Regions from separate parts of the Kocuria sp. ChxB genome, predicted to be linked through region 1. Evidence: predicted binding sites of a transcription regulator. Region 1 holds the regulator's gene; each other region holds the start of a gene.
What was found. Region 1 encodes LexA, which represses DNA repair genes until DNA is damaged. Its sites were predicted from a motif close to TCGAACANNTGTTCGA; they were not measured.
Positions count from the first base shown of each region.

Region 1 (2,262 bases):
GCGATCTCCCACAGACTCTGCCGGGCCTGCACCGTGACGCTCTGGGTCACGGGCTCACCCACGGGGTCCGTGGAGGCGTTGACGGTGGGCGGCAGCAGGAACACCGCGGCCACCACGAGCAGCGCTGCGGCTCCGGTGACCACGGGCAGTCCGATCAGCAGCAGTCTGCCGCGGCGGGTCAAGCGCATGATCCCCGGTCCGAGATCGTGCCCTGCCTCACCGGCGGCGTCCAGCTGACGGGCGACACCGGCTCGGATGCTGGACCGGCCGCGTACTCCGGTGGCCCGGCGAACGGGCCTCGGCATGATGAGAGCGGTCATGGCAACCTCCTGGTGTTCCGGTCGATGCCGCCCACCGGGCGGCGGTGTTCGAACCGCGGTAGCGGGTAGAACACATCTTCGAATGTCTGGTGACAGTTCTAGCACGGATGTACGAACGGTGTCGAGGTCCGTTTCGAACACATATTTGAATGCGCAGGTCACCCGGGTTAAGCTGGCCCCAGACATGTGACAGTCGACCCCACGTCTCCGACACGCATAAGCGGTCCGCGGCCCGGCCCCCGGGCACGCCCTGTGCGGCACGGCGAAAGGACCCCGCTCGTGAGCACCACTTCCCCCGCTCAGCAGACACCTGGCCGACCCGTTCGAACACTCTCGGACCGTCAGGCGAGAATCCTGGGCGCCGTGCAGCGCTCGATCGCCACGCGGGGGTACCCTCCGTCCATGCGGGAGATCGGGGACATCGTGGGGCTCGCGTCCCTGTCGAGCGTCACGCACCAGCTCGGTCAGCTGGAGAAGTGGGGATACCTCCGCCGTGACCCCCGACGCCCCCGGGCCATGGAGGTGCTGCGACCGCTCAGCCAGCAGGAGCTGGACCACCACCTGGGCAAGGAGGATCCCCAGGAGGGTGAAGCCTCCGGCGGTGCCACGGTCTCGCCCCTCACGCCCACCCTGGGCTCGGTGCCCGCCGCGGACGAGGACGACACCATGGTGCCCGTGCCCCTGGTGGGCCGCATTGCCGCGGGCGGCCCCATCACCGCCGAGCAGTCCGTCGAGGAGGTCTACTCGCTGCCACGGCAGTTCGTGGGCCACGGCCGGCTGTTCATGCTCAAGGTCGCCGGGGACTCGATGATCGACGCCGCCATCTGCGACGGCGACTGGGTGGTCGTGCGCCAGCAGAACTCCGCGGAGAACGGGGACGTCGTGGCTGCCCTGCTGGACGACGAGGCCACGGTGAAGACCTTCCGGCAGCGCGACGGCCACACCTGGCTCCTGCCGCAGAACACCCGCTACGAACCCATACTCGGCGACCACGCCACCGTGATGGGCAAGGTCGTCTCCGTCCTGCGCTCTCTGTAGCGGCGGCGCGGGGCCCTCACCTCACTGCCGGCCCAGCCGCTGCAGCGCCCCCAGCACGGTGGACTTGTCCGTGGTGGGCCACAGCGGGGGCAGCGACCGGGCGAGGAAGGACCCGTAGCGGGCCGTCGCAAGGCGGGAGTCCAGAACCGCCACCACACCCTTGTCCCCGCTCGCACGGATCAGCCGTCCCGCGCCCTGGGCGAGCCGAACAGCCGCGTGCGAGGCGGACACCGTCATGAAGCCGTTGCCCCCGGCGCGCTCGGCGGCACGGGTGCGGGCGGTGCCCAGCGGATCGTCGGGGCGGGGGAACGGGATCCTGTCGATCACCACCAGCCGGCAGGACTGTCCCGGGACGTCCACCCCCTGCCACAGGCTCATGGTGCCGAACAGACTGGCCGCGGGATCGTCCGTGAACTCCTTGACGAGTGAGGGCAACGAGGCGTCCCCCTGGCACAGGATGGGCAGCTCGGTCCGCTCCCGCAACGCCTCTGCGGCGTCCTCCGCCGCGCGCCGTGAGGAGAACAGCCCGAGCGCTCCGCCTCCGGATGCCTCCAGCAGCTCGAGCAGCTCGCCCAGCTGCTCCTCCGAGACGCCCCTCCCGGGCTTGGGAAGGTGCTTGGCCACGTAGAGGATCCCCTGGCGGCGGTAGTCGAAGGGGCTTCCCACGTCCACGCCCCGCCAGGGCGGCGCCCCCGGGCCCTGCAGGCCGAGGGACCCGGCGACCGACGAGAAGGACGACCCCACGGCCAGTGTCGCGGAGGTGAGCACCACCGTGCGGCCGTCGAAGAGGCCCTCGCGCAGGGGCCCCGCCACGCTCAGGGGCGCAATGTTGAGCGTGGCAGGCTCTCCCGCCGAGGTGCCCACGTACCCCTCCGTGGGGCTCCACCGACCCACACGCGAAACC
Region 1 covers NZ_CP121123.1:2,593,985-2,596,246, reverse strand. The annotation lists gene P8S73_RS11460 (LysM peptidoglycan-binding domain-containing protein) at 1-320, opposite strand, end outside; gene lexA (transcriptional repressor LexA) at 600-1,358, shown strand; gene P8S73_RS11450 (ATP-dependent DNA helicase) at 1,380-2,262, opposite strand, start outside.

Region 2 (2,262 bases), 490 kb from region 1:
CAGCGGTGCGGGCGGCGCGCTCCGGACGTCTCGACGGGGAGGCGGACGCGGACCGCGGTGCGGGTGGGGGCGGTGGTGCTGCGAGGGTGGTGCGGGGGGGGGGTGGTGCTGGGTGGTGCCGTGAATCGGATGGAGCTGTGACTGCCGGGCGGTGGTGCTGCGGTGTGGTGGTGCTGCGGTGGAAGGGGACCGCGCGCCGGGAGGTCGTAGGCTCGAGGAACCAGAGCCCTGCACCTCCCGCGGTGCGGGCGTGACACCACAGTACCCAACCGGGCGCGCCGCCGTACGGGAACCGGGATGCGGGCCCGGGCCGGGCCCCTGGAACGGCCCCGCCGGCGGAGGCGCGGTCCGGGAGGGTGCGGACGAGACGGAGAGGACATCTCATGGCGGCCAAGAAGCACTCGGCACCGGCCACCCCGGCCACCCGGGCCCTGGAGGCGGCGGGAATCCCGTTCGAGGCACTGCCCTACGAGCACGACCCCCGGGCGGAGTCCTACGGGGACGAGGCGGCACAGGCCCTGGGACTGCCCCCGGAGAGCGTCTTCAAGACCCTGGTGGTGGCCCTGGACCACGGTGGCTTCGGGGTGTGCGTGGTGCCGGTCTCCGCGCGGGCGGACCTCAAGGCGGTCGCCGCGGCGCTGGGTGCCAAGAAGGCGCACCTCGCAGACCCCGGGGACGTGCAGCGGCTGAGCGGCTACGTGCTCGGCGGGGTGAGCCCACTCGGGCAGCGCACCACGCTGCCCACGGTCGTGGACGAGAGCGCACGTCGTCTGGAGCGCGTGTACGTCTCCGGCGGCCGACGTGGTTTCGATGTGGGGCTGGCGCCGGAGGACCTCGTGCGGGCCACCGGGGCCGTGTTCGCGGCGGTGGGGCAGAACCCGGGGTAGGAGAGTCGGGCGTCCTGGGCGCCGCGCTCGCCGCGCCGGGGATGCTCAGGCCACCCGCACCGTTCCCCGACGGGGCCGGTCGCTTATGCGTGTCGGACGGCCTTGGCACCGTCTCAGGAGTCGAATAAAGTTTCGAATACCTGGGGAAGGTGAGCCATCATGACGGTGCTGGACGCGGTGGAGATCGAGCGCCACGAGGACCCGTGGGAGGCGGTCCCCGTGATCGGCGGAACCCTCGTGGACGCGAGGGCCGAGGGTGCGGGGGAGGCCGTCGTGCCGGATGCCACGGGGGAGTTCTCGGTGCACTGCGACTCCTCCGGGAATCCGTGTGAGCTGTTCTACCGTGGCCGCGGTCAGCGCGTGCTGCAGCCCGTGATCCACTGGTACGAACGCTGCAACTGGTGGGATCTGGCGGATCGCGTCCCGCGCGAGAGCCCCACCAGTGCGGTGGACCGGGAGCGCTGGCGGGTCCAGGCCGTGGAGGCCGGCGCCGCCGTGGCGCGCACCTTCGAACTCACCCGGGACCAGTCCACGGGCCGGTGGGGACTGCTCCGTGTCAGCTGCTGAGACCCCCGTGCAGCACCGGGCGGTGGGAGCCCCGCAAGGGTCTGTGGTGGTTGACAAACATTCGAACAAAGTTTCGAATATGGGCATGTGGTTCCCTCACCTTCACGTGGCCTCGGCCTTCAGCGCGCACTACGGTGTGGCGCGTCCCGAGGAGCTCGCGGAGACGGCGGCCGGGCAGGACGCCCAGATCCTGGCCTGCACGGACCGGGACGGCCTCTACGGTGCGGTCAAGCACGTGCTGGCCTGCCGGGCCCACGGCATCACCCCCGTGCTGGGGGTGGACCTCGCGCTGCTGGGGGCCACGCCGCCACGGTCCTCGGAGGGGCAGGGCGTCCGCGGCCCCGGAACTGCACGCGGAGCGTCCCCCGGAGGGGGTGCGCCCCGGCGGGACACCGCGTCCCGAGGACGGAGCGCATCCCGCCGGGTGGCCCCGTCGTCCGGGACGGGGCCCGGGCGGCGTCGCCCCGTCACGCCCCGGGTGGTCGGACGCGTGGTCGTGCTCGCCACGGGCCACAACGGCGGGGCCGGGTACGCCGCCCTGTGCCGGCTGGTCTCGGCCGCGCACCGCGCCCACGACCGCAGCGCGGCGCACCCCGTGGGGCTCACCCCCGAGCAGATCGCCCGTCACGTGCACCGCGCCGCCCGTGGCGGGGAACCGGGACTCGTGGTGCTCGTGGGGCCGGACTCGGACGTGGGCAGACTGCTGGCCCGTCGGCACTACCGGGCCGCCCGGAACGCGCTGTCCCGCTGGCAGGCACGAGTGCCTCCCGGGGCCCTTGTGGTGGAGACCACCACCCACCTGGCACCC
Region 2 covers NZ_CP121123.1:426,101-428,362, reverse strand. The annotation lists gene ybaK (Cys-tRNA(Pro) deacylase) at 384-887, shown strand; gene P8S73_RS01835 (DUF6504 family protein) at 1,047-1,454, shown strand; gene P8S73_RS01830 (DNA polymerase III subunit alpha) at 1,540-2,262, shown strand, end outside.
Region 2: the regulator LexA is predicted to act here: its motif matches at 1,008-1,023, upstream of P8S73_RS01835 (DUF6504 family protein).

Region 3 (2,262 bases), 250 kb from region 1:
GCGGACGTGATGGCCCAGCTCGAGGACGACGAGTAGGCCCGTGGCCCGTCCGCAGGCGGCAGGCTCCCAGCGCGTGCTCGCGGTGGACCCCGGACTCACCCGGTGCGGATTCGCCGTGGTGGACATGTCCGCCCAGCGCACGGGCACGTTCGTGCACGTTCAGGTGAGCGGCTCGCGCGCCCACGAGGCGCTCGAGCACCGCGTGCTGACCATCATGGAGGCCGCGGACGAGCTCATGGAGCGCTTCCGCCCGGACGTGGTGGCGGTGGAGCGCGTGTTCGCGCAGAACAACGCGCCCACGGTCGTGGGCACCGCCCAGGCCACCGGCGTGGTCATCGCGGCGGCGGCCCGGCGCGGCATCCCGGTCGCGTGGCACACCCCCTCCGAGGTCAAGGCAGCGGTCACCGGGGACGGCTCCGCGGACAAGGAGTCCGTGAACCGGATGGTCGTGCGCATCCTGAAACTGGACGCCCCGCCCCGTCCGGCCGACGCCGCGGACGCGCTCGCGCTGGCCGTGTGCCACGGCTGGCGCGGCGGGGTGGCAGGGATGAACGCGGTGGCGGCCACCTCCACCCACTCCGGGTCCCGTCCGTCACGGTCTACCGGCACCACCGGTACCACCGCGCTGACACCGGCCCAGCAGGCGTGGCGCCGGGCGGAGTCGGCCTCGCGTGCTCCGGGGGCCCGCGGCAGCAGCCCCGCACGGGGCAGACGCGGCTGAGAGGGGCGCGCGGCAGACTCCATCGGTCTATCCGCGGTCGAGCGGGACCGCCGCCGGCTGCACCGTTCTCGCCCGCAACGGTGCCCCACGGGTGGCGGTGGTCCACGCCCCGTTGCACCGTCCCCCCGCTACGGCGCCCCCGTTGGTACAGTGGCCCAGAACCGTTCGCACACGTGTTCGAATCCGACGCGGCACTGGCCGCGCCCGAGCGCCGGGGCAGCCGCCCCCGCACCACCCAGCCCCCGGAACCGGTGGGCGCACGAGACCGGCCCCGGCCGGGAGAGGGGAGCAGCCGTGATTGCCTCGGTGACCGGTGAGGTGGCCTTCGTGGGCGCCACCCTGGCCGTGGTGGAGGTCTCGGGCTTCGGCATCGAGGTCCACGCGAGCCCGCACACCCTGTCCGGTCTGCGGGTGGGAGCCACCACGCGGCTGCACACCGCCTACATCGCCCGCAAGGACGAGGCCCCGCTGCTGTTCGGCTTCGCCCAGGCGGACGAGAAGGAGATCTTCTCGGTCATGCTGGGAGTCTCCGGCGTGGGGCCGCGCACCGCGCTCGCCGCCGTCTCCGTGCTCGGGCCCGACGACGCCCGCCGGGCCATCGCGGCCGGCGACGACAAGGCGTTCACGGCCGTGCCGGGCATCGGGCCGAAGTCCGCGCGGCGGATCGTGCTGGAGCTCGCGGACAAGCTCGTGCTCCCCGAACCTCCCGCCCAGCAGGCCGCCCAGCCGCAGATGCCGGTGTGGCGGGACCAGGTGGTCGATGCCCTCACGGGCTTGGGGTGGAATGAGAAGGACGCCGTCCGCGGCATCGAGGACGCCCTGCAGACCCAGCCCGAGCTCGGTGACTCCGGCAACGTGGCCGAGATCCTGCGCGCCGTCCTGTCCTGGCTCGGCACCTCCAAGGGCACCACGCACGCGCCCACCGGGAGGCGCTGAGCATGGCTGTGGAGGAGCGTGGGGCCGCGGGGCGGCAGCGCCTCGTGGGCGCCGAGGGGGACTACGACGACCAGCAGCTGGAGGCGTCGCTGCGGCCGGGCACGCTGGACAACTTCGTGGGGCAGAAGCGCGTGCGCGCGCAGCTCTCGCTGGTGCTCGAGGCGTCCAAGTTGCGCGGGCGCACCGCGGACCACGTGCTGCTCTCCGGGCCGCCGGGTCTGGGCAAGACCACCCTGGCCATGATCATCGCGGAGGAGCTGGAGGTCCCCCTGCGGATCTCCTCGGGCCCCGCCATCCAGCACGCGGGGGACCTCGCGGCCATCCTCTCCTCCCTGACCCACGGGGAGGTGCTCTTCCTGGACGAGATCCACCGGATGTCCCGCCCGGCGGAGGAGATGCTCTACATGGCCATGGAGGACTTCCGCGTGGACATCGTGGTGGGCAAGGGCGCCGGTGCCACCTCCATTCCCCTGGACCTGCCACCGTTCACCCTCGTGGGCGCCACCACGCGTGCCGGCCTGCTGCCCGGGCCCCTGCGGGACCGCTTCGGTTTCACCGGGCACCTGGAGTTCTACTCGGTCCCGGAGCTCGAGCTCGTGCTGCGC
Region 3 covers NZ_CP121123.1:190,732-192,993, forward strand. The annotation lists gene P8S73_RS00850 (YebC/PmpR family DNA-binding transcriptional regulator) at 1-36, shown strand, start outside; gene ruvC (crossover junction endodeoxyribonuclease RuvC) at 41-721, shown strand; gene ruvA (Holliday junction branch migration protein RuvA) at 1,016-1,657, shown strand; gene ruvB (Holliday junction branch migration DNA helicase RuvB) at 1,660-2,262, shown strand, end outside.
Region 3: the regulator LexA is predicted to act here: its motif matches at 887-902, upstream of ruvA (Holliday junction branch migration protein RuvA).